Regions from separate parts of the Blautia sp. AM28-27 genome, predicted to be linked through region 2. Evidence: a T-box and tRNA genes for the amino acid it is inferred to sense, from the RefSeq annotation. Region 2 holds a T-box; the other regions hold tRNA genes.
The links. The T-box of region 2 lies ahead of DW743_RS11505 (proline--tRNA ligase). A T-box ahead of a tRNA ligase gene usually reads a tRNA of that ligase, here a tRNA-Pro.
Positions count from the first base shown of each region.

Region 1 (4,169 bases), on a different contig from region 2:
ATACCGCTGCTGAGGCTGCAAAACAGGCTGATATCATCATGATCCTGATCAACGATGAGAAACAGGCTGCAATGTACAAAAAAGATATCGAGCCAAACCTGGAAGAGGGCAACATGCTGATGTTCGCTCATGGTTTCGCTATCCACTTCGGACAGATCGTACCTCCGAAGAACGTAGATGTAGCCATGATCGCTCCGAAAGCACCTGGCCACACAGTAAGAAGCGAGTATCAGGCTGGCAAAGGAACTCCTTGCCTGGTTGCTGTTGAGCAGGATTACACTGGAAAAGCTCTGGACAGAGCACTGGCTTACGGTCTTGGAATCGGCGGAGCAAGAGCTGGTCTTCTGGAGACAACCTTCAGAACTGAGACCGAAACAGACCTGTTCGGTGAGCAGGCAGTTCTCTGCGGCGGTGTATGCGCCCTGATGCAGGCTGGATTTGAGACTCTGTGCGAAGCCGGATACGACCCGAGAAATGCATATTTTGAGTGTATCCATGAGATGAAACTGATCGTAGATCTGATCTACCAGTCCGGATTCGCAGGAATGAGATACTCTATCTCCAATACAGCAGAGTATGGCGATTACATCACCGGACCGAAGCTGATTACAGAAGAGACGAAGAAGACCATGAAGAAAATCCTCTCCGATATTCAGGATGGTACTTTTGCAAAAGATTTCCTTCTGGATATGTCCCCAGCAGGCGGACAGGCTCACTTCCGTGCTATGAGAAGAAAAGCTGCAGAGCATCCGTCAGAGAAAGTCGGAGAAGAAATCAGAAAACTGTACAGCTGGAGCAACGAGGACAAACTGATCAACAACTAATCGGTTTGCTGTCAAATGATCCATATCGGGAGGCTGCCTTTGTGGGCAGTCTCCTTTTTGCTCTATCATGAAAAAAACACTTCCGCGCCATGCATATCCCCCAATATGATACGGCGCGGAAGTGTTTTTCTTTTGCATATTTGTTTTTTATGCCTCCTGACGACAGGCAGGAAAAGCGCGATAGTACTTGATATAAGAACTTAAAATATCAAAAAATTCGGAATTGGTCGGTTTTGTCAGAACCGGATGCACAGAAAGCGAAAAGAGCAGATCACGGTTTCCGCGGGTCCAGCAGACGGAAATAGCGGTGCGGATGTCTCGTTCGACGCAGGAGGACGATACCTGAAACGTTTGTGCGATCTTTGGGTACAGCGTTTTGCTGACCCGAAGGAGATAATCTTCGTCTTCCATGCATAAAGCGATACCATAGGCGAGATAGCGAAATCCGCGGTATTTTGCACCAATTCCTAAAGAGTGTAGTAGAAAGTAAATTTTAGTTTCCATTACGATGTCTCCTTTTATTCAGTTTTTACATAGTCTTTGCAGACGGGCATGCCAGAGGTGAAAGCTTGTATGGCATACGATTTTCCCCTTTCACTTATGATACGTGGAAAACGTCGAAAAATTACATATTTAGAAAGAAAAAGTGACGATACGGTAAAACAGAGGAAAACATGACACAAAATAAAGAAGTGAATGTAATGAAATGGACAAGGGAAAAATAGCATTGATTTTTCAGAAGTTCGCTGGTATAATAAAAGTGTGATTACGGGGTATGGCGTAGCTTGGTAGCGCGTACGGCTGGGGGCCGTGAGGTCGCAGGTTCAAATCCTGTTGCCCCGATCGGTAAGAGTGTCGTTTTACGGCACTTTTTTTCTTACGGACAAAGACGTGTGCGAGAGAAAAATGAATTGCGCAGAAAAAACAGGGAGGAAGTTATGGGGAAAGTAACGATACAGAGTATGGCAAAGGAGCTGGGACTGTCCCGGAATACGGTTGCCATGGCATTAAAGGATGATCCGAAGGTGGCTCCGGTGACACGGGAGAGAGTTCTTCGGATGGCGAAAAGGAATGGGTATCTGGGCGAAAATGTATACGTGGAAGAGGTTCGGGCACCACAGGAGAAGCATTACAATATTATGGTTCTGCGTACGCGGGATGCCGCTGTTTATTGGGACCGCGTCGTGAGCGGCATCTCTGAGGAGGCGAGCCTCAACAACTGTCAGACGCGCGTTGCGGTCGTGACGGAGCGTGAGGAAGAGAACGGTATTCTGCCGCTCGGACTGGATGAAAATATCGATGCAATCTTCTGCATTAAGATGCTGCCGCCGGAATATATGCAGAAACTGGTAAATCTGGGGTATCGCATTTTTCAGCTTGACCATTACTGCGGTATCGAACAGCGGCCGATGGGCGATATCGTGCGTGTGGACGGTGTGCAGCCGGTGAGTCTTCTGACGTCCCATCTGATCGAGCAGGGCATGATGCGGATCGGTTTCCTAAGTGAGCACAGCAGCACGTATGAGTCGATGCATGACCGGTATGTCGGTTTCCTTGCAGCGATGGAACAGGCGGGCATTCCGCTCGAGGAGGAGCTTGTGCGCCCCAATATGGAGAGCGATCATTTTTATTACCCGGAAAATTTTGACAAGATTGTGGCGAGCTATGATACCCTGCCGGAAGCGATTGTCTGCGGCAACGATATGATCGCCAAAAGATTGACAGAGTCCTTCCGGAAAATCGGTGTGCGCGTGCCGGAAGATGTGGCGCTGACCGGGTTTGATGATGACGAGGACCGGATGCTGTATCCGTTTTTCTCGACCGTTCACGTTGATACAAAGTGGCTTGGCCGCCGTATGGTACATGAATTTTTATGGCGGGAGGAGCACCCGGAAGCGCCGAAAGAGAGGATTCTCGTATCGGGTGAGGTTGTGGTACGCCGTTCCTCGTGCAAGCGCCAGGGATAGAAAGAAATAGAAAAAACAGGAAAAAATGAAAAAAGAAAGAGAGCCGGAAACGCCCCGGCGGACGAGAAGAAAAACCGTCTGCCGGGGCGTTTCCGGCTCCCTTTTTGCGATGATTCAAATTCGTGCATAAATGCCATGTAGAAAAACACTAATTAATAATGCAAAATAGTGCAATTAAGGAAAGCTAAACTGAACAAAAATGACAAAAACGCAAGAAATGCACAAAAAAATCTTGACTTTAGTCCGAAAACATTGTTTAATATGATTAACGGATGGCGAAAAAATGCAATATTAAAAAGTAACAAAACGCACGAATAAAAACCTCGTTAATATCACATATTAAAAATTAATAGTGCAAAATAATGCATTGTATCGCCGGAAGGAAAGGAGAGAGCGAAATGGCACAAGTAAAGACAGTTTCAGGCAAAAAAGAAACCTGGAAAGAAAGATGTGCGAGAACCGCACGCGAAGTTGTAAAAAGACGCTGGTTATTTTTCCTGTTGATTCCGGGAATCATTTTCTTCGCGGTTTTCAAGTATATCCCGATGTACGGCTTGAAAATTGCATTTCAGGATTACAACCAGTACGATCCGTCCAAAAGCCAGTGGGTCGGATTTCAGCAGTTTATGGATCTGTTTTCTAAAAACTCATTCTTACCGGTTCTACGGAACACGATTGTCATCAGTCTTTTAAAACTGATCCTGGGATTCCCGATTCCGGTTATCCTGGCACTGATGATGAATGAGATGAAAAATATGGCATTTAAGAAAGTTTCTCAGACACTGCTTTATCTGCCGCACTTTATCTCCTGGGTTATCCTCTCCGGTATCATCATGACATTACTTGATCCGGATAACGGTATGATCACCAACCTGATCCAGACGCTCACCAGACAGCATATCATGGTACTGACGGATTCAAGATACTTCGTTCCGATGCTGATCATCACGGATATTTACAAGGGTCTTGGATGGGGAACGATTATCTACTTTGCAGCAATCAGCGGTATTGACCCATCGCTTTATGAGGCGGCTGCGATCGACGGAGCCGGAAAATGGAAACAGGCCATCAACATTACACTGCCGTGTATTGTACCGACCATTATCATCCAGTTCATCCTGAGCAGCAGCAACATTCTGAACGCCGGTTTCGACCAGATCTTCATGCTGTACACTTCACACGTTTACGACGTAGCGGATATCATTGATACCTATGTATACCGTATGGGTATTATCAACAATGATTATTCCTTCTCGACAGCAGCCGGCATGTTCAAATCTGTTGTCGCACTGATCATGATTCTGTTCGTCAACCAGGTTGCCAAGAGAACCGGCAACGAAGGTCTGTTCTAAGAGAGAAAGGAAGGAATGAAAATGAA
Region 1 is NZ_QUJK01000001.1:704,705-708,873, forward strand. It holds gene ilvC (ketol-acid reductoisomerase) at 1-824, shown strand, start outside; gene DW743_RS03415 (sporulation initiation factor Spo0A C-terminal domain-containing protein) at 972-1,328, opposite strand; tRNA gene DW743_RS03420 (tRNA-Pro) at 1,594-1,667, shown strand; gene DW743_RS03425 (LacI family DNA-binding transcriptional regulator) at 1,763-2,791, shown strand; gene DW743_RS03430 (ABC transporter permease) at 3,190-4,143, shown strand; gene DW743_RS03435 (carbohydrate ABC transporter permease) at 4,165-4,169, shown strand, end outside.
Region 1: it encodes a tRNA-Pro, which carries the amino acid that the T-box ahead of DW743_RS11505 (proline--tRNA ligase) is inferred to sense. The anticodon was not compared.

Region 2 (4,169 bases):
ACGATGTCATGATGGAAATGACCATGACGGTCATGAAGGTGGCTCCGGTCGGCGTTTTCTGTCTGATTGCACGTACCTTTGCAACGGTCGGCTTTTCTGCGTTCGCACCGATGCTGAAATACATGGGAAATGTAACACTGGCGCTGGCACTGCAGTGCTTCGTCATTTATCAGGTTCTTCTGTTCGTATTCACACGGCTGAATCCGATTAAATTCGTGAAAAAATTCCTTCCGGTTATGGGATTTGCATTTTCCACCGCAACCTCCAACGCGACAATCCCGATGTCGATTGATACACTGAACAAAAAGATGGGTGTCTCGAAGCAGATTTCTTCGTTCACCATTCCGCTCGGCGCAACCATCAACATGGATGGTACCTCCATTATGCAGGGTGTCGCTGTCATCTTCATCGCAGAGGCGTACGGTATTCATCTGACCCCGGCAAACCTCGCAACGGTTGTTGTTACCGCAACACTGGCTTCCATCGGTACCGCCGGTATCCCAAGTGTCGGCCTTGTTACCCTGGCTATGGTACTGAATTCCGTCGGACTGCCAACGGAGGGTATCGCTCTTATCATGGGTATCGACCGTATTCTCGATATGCTGCGTACCGCCGTCAACATCACAGGCGATGCTGTCTGCACAACGATTGTCAGCCATCAGGAAAAGGCGCTCAACCGCGAAGTATTCAATCGCGATTAACTGCAATAAACTGCTTGCGAAAAGCCTTTTTCAGACACGCTCTAAGGCTAAGAAAACGCGTTCCCGTTTTCGGAAACCCCTGTGGTTTCCGGCGGGAACGCGTTTTTCTTATCTTATTTTTCTGTTACAGTTCAAATGCCTGGCGGATGCTGTCGTAATGCAGGAATTTACCTTCTGCGGCGTACCCTTTGATTTCGTCCAATGTAGCAAAACGGTAGCCGTCTGTTTCTTCCTCCTGAAGATGAAGATCTTCGTCTTTGATATCCATCACGAAGCGATAAACATCGACAAAGTAATTGTCTCCCTCATCCGGGTTGATGCGCCGGTAGGTAAAGAGATAACCGCCGTCAGCCTTGCTCACATCGAGTCCGGTTTCCTCTCTGACCTCACGGCGCACGGCCTCCCAGGAGCTCTCTCCTGCCTGTGCCGCGCCGCCGGAAACCTCCCACCAGCCCGGTGCCCAGGCTTTCGTCATGACACGTTTTGTGATAAGAAAGGTCCCATCCGGTCTTGCGATTACGCCGAGTACGGTCAGGTGAAACTCGCCCGGCTTCATATGCCAGTCATTCCGTCTCATCGTACGGCCGGTCGGCTGTTTATTTTCATCATAGATATCCCAGAGTTCCATATCGTGTTTTCTCCTGTCGAACTTCTTCCGAGCCCCATCGCGATTTTTCTTCCCTGTCGCATGGTTCTGAATCATTACAGATACTGTTTAATCTCTTCCATTACATTTTCCAGCGGAATTTGTGTTTTCAGAGTCTTATCGCGGGATGCAACCTCGACAACGCCCTGTTTCATGTTTTTCGGGCTTACGATGATGCGCAGCGGAATGCCGAGCAGGTCGGCATCGGCAAACATTACGCCGGCTCTGACGCTTCTGTCGTCGTAGATCACTTCGATGCCTGCGTTCTGCAGATCCTCGTACAACTTGTCCGCATATGCTCTGACTTCCTCGTCATCGACGCGGACTGCACAGAGGTGTACCTGCCACGGAGCGATAGCTTTCGGCCAGATCGGGCCGTACTCATCGTGATGTGCCTCGCAGACCGATGCTGCCAGACGGCCGACACCGATACCGTAGCATCCCATGATCGGGGTCTTGCTCTCGCCGTTTGCATCGACATAGGTCATATTCATGGATTTTGTATATTTGGTTCCAAGCTGGAAGATATTTCCGACCTCGATACCTCTGGAGATCTTCACGGTCTTTTTGCCGCATTTCGGGCAGATGCCGCCCTCCTGGATTTTTGCAAAATCGTGATACTCGGCATTCGGAACGTCGCGCTCCATGTCGAGTCCTTTGTAATGATGCTCTGCCTCGTTGGCTCCGCAGGAAAGGTTGTTTCTTCCCTCGAGGGATTTATCATAGAGAACAACGGCATCTCCGTTCACCTTCAGGTTCACCGGTCCGATATAGCCTGCGTTCAGTCCGCATTCTTCGGTGATCACGGCTGCGTGAACCTGCTCGCCGAGGAAGTTGACCAGCTTCGTCTCGTTGACTTCGAGATCGCCGCGGATGAAAAGGACAACGTATTTATCATCGACATTCTGCTGATAAACAACGGCTTTGCAGGAGTTCTTTGTCTCGTCTCCGAAGAAATTGCAGACGTCTTCAATGGTGTGGACGTTCGGTGTATAAACCTTTTCGAGTGCAGCGGATTCTGCGTCTCTTGCGATGTCGGAAATATTCTCAGCTGCCTCCATGTTGGCTCTGTAATCGCAGGAATCACACAGAACGATGGAATCCTCTCCGACCGGAGTCAGAAGCATGAACTCATGGGAGATGTTGCCGCCCATCATACCGGAATCGGATTTGACAGATACCACCTCCGGCACGCCGACACGCTCGAAGATACGCTCGTATGCTGCGTGGCATTTCTCGTAATACTGCTCCAGATCTTCCTGGCTGGTATGGAAGGAGTAAGCATCCTTCATCGTAAACTCACGCACACGGATCAGTCCGGCTCTCGGACGGGCCTCATCACGGAATTTTGTCTGGATCTGATAGATCATAAACGGATATTTGGTGTAGCTCTGTGCATACTCGCGTACAAGGTGTACGGCTGCCTCCTCGTGGGTCATGCCGAGTACCATTTTGGCATTGTTGCGGTCGGTGAAGCGCAGCAGCTCATCGCCGATGCTATCGTAACGGCCGGACTCATCCCACAGAGAAGCCGGCATGACAACCGGGAACTGCACTTCCTGGCCGTCGATTTTGTCCATCTCCTCGCGCAGGATCTGCTCGATTTTGCGCACAATGCGGCGCAGCGGCAGATAGGAAGAATAGATTCCGTTTGCCATATATTTGATGTATCCGCCTTTTACCATAATAGCATGGCTGTCGATGACACAGTCAGCAGGTCTTTCTTTGAAGCGTTCTCCTACTAATTTTTCAAGTTTCATTTTCTGATTTCCTCCTTGTTTTTTTGGTTTTCAACATCTGAAATCTTCCAGACGCGAGAACATTCCAGCCTGTCCGATTTTAAGCTTTTAGTCAACATTTTACGCATCTAACTCATCACTGAAGTAACGAGTTAGATGCTTCGTTTTCAAACAGAAAAAAGCCCTAAACCGCAAGCTGCAGTTTAGGGCGAATTTTTTATCCGCGGTACCACCTAAATTCAGGAAAACTCCTGCACTCTGACACAAAGCATTTGTACCCCACGATTTTTGTATTTTGTAATACGCGTGATCTCTGCTCTCTGTACCTTCTCTGTAACGGGAGATCCCGGTGCAGCCTACGAAATAAATTTTCCCTGATGGATTTTCTTCTCTTCGGTGCACAGCTCCAAGACCGGTTCACGATAGATTCTGCAAAAAGCTTTCACCTGCCGCTTTCTCTCTGAATGCGCTCTGTCGCTACTGTTTCTTTTCGTCGCTTTTTCACTGCACTGATTGTAGCAGAAACCAGAAAAGAATGCAAGCCCGTTCCTTCTGCTTTTTCTGCATAAACGCCCGCCCAGGTTACAGGCCTTCCCGATACATTCTGCTGATTGCCGCCTGGGCTTCCTCAGACTGTTTTTTCTCAATCCATGCTTTGCGGTCACTCAGGATAGCCAGCATCTCATCGACAACGTCCTCGGCGCGCGGGCTTGTGACGCGGTAGAGATAGCCGAGCATCCGCGTGGCGGTAAAATCGGTGTTCATCTGGCGGTATGCAATTTCCCGGCAGAAGTCGTCCGGGTAACCGTTGTGTTTTAACGCACGGTACAATTCGTCATTTCTCGTTTCTGGCATTGCCTGTCTCCCTTTTTCCTTTAAACATTTACGTTTCCGCTGTTCAGACCTTCCGTCTTTTCCTCAAGTGGCAGCCAGTCCAGTGCCTTTTTGATCCACTCATCCCAGAAATCCCATTCATGGCCACCCTTGCTCTCATAGTAGACAATGTCCATGCCGCTCTCTTCCATCCGTTTATGGTAGAGACGGTTTACTTCCAGAAGTCCGTCCTCTGTTCCGCACGCCTGG
Region 2 is NZ_QUJK01000008.1:38,935-43,103, forward strand. It holds gene DW743_RS11495 (dicarboxylate/amino acid:cation symporter) at 1-701, shown strand, start outside; gene DW743_RS11500 (NUDIX hydrolase) at 826-1,329, opposite strand; gene DW743_RS11505 (proline--tRNA ligase) at 1,404-3,107, opposite strand; T-box leader at 3,288-3,589, opposite strand; gene DW743_RS11510 (hypothetical protein) at 3,669-3,941, opposite strand; gene DW743_RS11515 (alpha/beta hydrolase) at 3,962-4,169, opposite strand, start outside.

Region 3 (4,169 bases), on a different contig from region 2:
CTGTACGGACATAACCCAGATCTGTCTGCCCGCCTCATCTGTCGCATCCTCTTTACAAAGCCGTACATTTTTCACTGTACCGTCTGCTGTAAGGATCTGTGCTTCCCCTGTTCCGTGAAGCTGCAAAAAATGGTCTCGCTCCTGTCTATCTTCCTCGTCATAAAAGAAGTTTCTCAATGAGCCTTTTGTCTGTTCCATGAAAGTATCGAATGTATATCCTGTACTATGCAACAGCAGATTATTCACAGACAAAATAGACAGGTTTTGGTCATAAGATCCTGTCATTATACCTACCCCGCCATTATTTTCCAGTGTTTTCTGTACGGCCTGTGACATAGCCTGTGACATAGCCTGTGTCTGTCCCGTTACAGCCTCACCTAAAGAATATATTTTGTCTTCATACTTTTCCATTTTATAAAAATCCTCTCTCTGTTTTATGCTTCATTATCCTGCTTTTATCTGTATACAGAGAACCTGTCCCTGCCAGTTTTACATTTACGTTATAATATCCTACAAAACGTGAAAAACAGGTATACGGATTTGAGAAGTTGCAGCCACTACACACAATATTCATACAAAATTCTCTTTATGTTTTCAATTTTCATAGGCTTTGCCAAGTGAGCATTCATTCCTGCTGCCAGACACTTACTCCGATCGTTCCTGCTGTAAAACGGTATCTGAGGCTTTTTTTATTTATCTGATTTTTTTCTGTTTCCATGGAACTTCTGAACGCTCACCTCCTGGTATCATTACAAATATACATAAAAACTCATTTTTATATTACCACGAAATTTTTTACTTTGCAATGCACATACCTTTTCAGACGCTGCTTTTCTTGTTTCCTTTTTCAGAAAATTGCAACCAAAGGGGCGCACCTGAAAATTTCTTTTCAAATGCGCCCCTTCGCTTTCTTTTTTCTGTTTTTCTATCAGATCAATCCGTAATGCTCCATCGCCTTTGCCACGCCGTCCCGCTCGACGGTATCGGTTACGTACTCTGTGTACGGATCCAGAACCTCATCATGTTTTCCAAGCGCAATGGTGTGTGCGCCGCACCGGAACATGGTAAGGTCGTTGCTGCTGTCGCCAAATACGTATGCATCTTCTTTCTCCAGCTGAAACTGTTTCAGCGCATAGTCCACAGCTGTTCCTTTGCTGCAGCCGTGCGGAACGATTTCGTATACACCGCCGCGGCGATCCATGATATCAAACTCCTGCTCAAATTCACGGTACATACGTTCTATATCAGACTGTGCATCGGTTACGATACAAAATTTATCGTAAATGATTCCTTTTGTCTCCGCTGTCTCCGCGAGTCCGATTCCGACAGCAGCGAAATAGGCACGGGTCTGCTCGACCTCCCGAAAACGGGATACCTCCGACGAAAAATAAACATTATCCGTTCCCTCCAGAATCATGCCGATCCTGCACGCCTTTAAAATAACCGGGATTTCCTCACAGCGCTTTTTCGGAATCGTCTGATGCATCAGAATTTCGCCGTCCCGGCGCAGATAGGTCCCGCAGCCGCACAGAAATCCGGAAAACGGAAGCTTTTTCAGCTCCTCGGGCAGCTCCGACCAGGTGCGGCCGGTATTAATAAACGTAAGATTTCCTTTTTCCGCTGTCTTTTTCAATGCATCGAGCGCGCTCTGCGGAATTTCTTTTGTAATCTCACTCAGTAACGTTCCATCAATATCAAAAAATAATGCTTTCACAAAAATTTCCTCCTCGTGTACTGTTTCCTGTTCTCTTTCTGACATACGAAAAAATGCCGAAGCTCTTGATTGTCAAGGCTTTCGGCATTTTCATTCCAGTCGAAGCGACGGGATTCGAACCCACGACCTCTGCGTCCCGAACGCAGCGCTCTACCAAACTGAGCCACGCTTCGATTTTATTTGTTTTCTGAACTCTCGTCCGTCAACAATAGCTATTATATATGATGTCTATAGGAATGTCAACACCTTTTTTGAATTTTTTTTAATTTTTTTTATTATTGCTTCAAAAGGTACATTTTACACAGGTTTGCGGCCTTTTTGGTGTTATTTTAGAATGACAGTTTCTGAGAAAGTCAAAAAAAGAGATATGCCGGAAGTTCTGTTCCGGCATATCTCTTATCTTTGTTTCTCAGCTCAGCTGATATACATCTGCATACTGCACGCCGAAGCTCAGCGCCTCGGAATGGCTGCTGCAGAAGATGTCTACGTGGCCGTAAGCGGTTCCGCGGTCTTCTACCGTGTAAACCTGGCCGTTGATCATCAGTTTCGTTCCGAATGGTACACCGCCCATGGCGATCGTTCTGCCGGCGGTCGGTGTGGTTCCGCTCGCGGTGGATCCGCCGGACCACTGTCCGGTACAGATGGAACAGGAGCAATAGCCTGTCAGTTTAAATCTTCCAAGGTATGTTCCGCTGGAGGAGCTGCTGGAAGTATCTGACGCGGATGGACTCCCCGTTGTCGTGGAGGATGCGCTGCTGTCCGAAGAACTGCTTCCGGAGCTGCTGCTTGTATCGGTATCTGCTTTCGCTGCGGCATTTGCTGCTTCTGCGGCTGCGACTCTTGCGGCCTCGGCTGCCTGTTTTCTGGCGGCCTCAGCCTCAGCTTCTGCGGCAGCCTGCTGTGCGGCGGCTGCTGCGGCTGCTTCCTCTTCTGCTTTCTTCTGCGCTGCAATCTCCTCTTCTTTCGCCTGACGGATCAGGTCATTGATTGCATCTGCTTTGCTGTTGATTTCATCTACCAGTGCACTCTCGCTGGATTTTGCATCGTCCAGCTCTGCGGAGTAGGTACGGAGTTCCTGATAAGCTGCTGCGTACAGCTCCTGAATGGCTTCCTGCTGATCGCTGCTCTGCTGCTGCAGTTCTACGATCGCTGCCTGCTCTTCCTGCACCTGTGTTTCTTTTTCTTTTACCTGGTCTACCGTGTCCTCATACTCCTGCATAAGATCGCGGTCGAAATCGGAAATTTTCTGTATGTATTCTGCCCGGCTGATCAGCTCTGAAATGCTTTTGGAAGAAAAGAGCATTGCCATGTATCCGTTTCCGGAGGAATTTTCATACATATACTGGATACGGAGCTTCATCGCCTCGTACTGCTCTTCTTCTTTTGCTTTTGCATCTTCCAGATCTGCCTGAATCTGTACCAGTTCGTTCTGCTTCGCATCATACTGATCCTGAAGCTCCTGCAGACGGTTCTGCAGATCGTCCAGCTGCTGGTTCAGTTCGGAAAGATATTCTTCTGATTGTCCCTTTTTGGAATTGAGTTCGTCAATCCTGCTCTGTATGCTGTCAAGCTGAGACTGTGCGGCAGCCTGTTCTGCCTGAGCATTTGAAATTTTCTCCTTTGTACTGGCACCATAGCATGGCAGAACGGTTGCTGCCGTAAGCACTGTGGCCAAAACCAGGCTGAATAATTTCTTTTTTTTCATGTCGTACACCTCATACTTATTACGTTCTGTTGCTGATTGTCACTCCAAGTTACTGCGGAAAATGGGCCTTTTTTCCCGCCGTACTTTGCCATTATAACACAAGTATGTCTGAAATGAAAGTCTTTTTTAATTTCTGTTAATAACTTTGTAATATTTCGACGTTTTTCCTGCAAAAACTGGCATGATTTTTCTACTTTCTCCATCCAACAGGGTACTTATTTTTCAAGGTTCCATTGACCAGTTTGCCCCATCCAAGGCCGAATCCATCGACGCAGACCAGCTTCCAGCCCGACGGCGATGCGGTCTCTCCCGGCTCTACGGAAATTGTCTCACCGTGGAGATATTTTTCGGTACGCTCGTCATCTGCCTTTAAATTCATGTAATCTTTGAACTTGTCCGCGGAGAGTGTCACGGCAAACGGCTGTGACGGCTCGAAACGGTCTTTTTTCAGTTCACCGAGATACAGACCGTTCCGCAGGAAATGAAGATTCCGCACGCCATCCGGCAGGGACGGGGAATGGTATACTTTTCCGGCGCGGACTTCCAGTTCCTCAACCGGGATCGGTGCTGTCATCCGGGACAGGAAATCGGAAAGGATCTGTTTTTCTGCTTTCGACGGACCCGGTGCTTCCGTTCCGCGGTCTTTTTTCCGGTTTTTCTGTTTTTTGTTTTTCTTTTCGATCGGTTTTTCTTCTGTCTCATAAGGAATGGCTTCGCCTTTTTTGCGGAACAGGGCAAGGTAATGGCCCT
Region 3 is NZ_QUJK01000009.1:44,329-48,497, forward strand. It holds gene DW743_RS12110 (response regulator) at 1-411, opposite strand, end outside; gene DW743_RS12115 (Cof-type HAD-IIB family hydrolase) at 929-1,714, opposite strand; tRNA gene DW743_RS12120 (tRNA-Pro) at 1,814-1,887, opposite strand; gene DW743_RS12125 (PcsB-like coiled-coil domain-containing protein) at 2,124-3,419, opposite strand; gene DW743_RS12130 (RsmF rRNA methyltransferase first C-terminal domain-containing protein) at 3,610-4,169, opposite strand, start outside.
Region 3: it encodes a tRNA-Pro, which carries the amino acid that the T-box ahead of DW743_RS11505 (proline--tRNA ligase) is inferred to sense. The anticodon was not compared.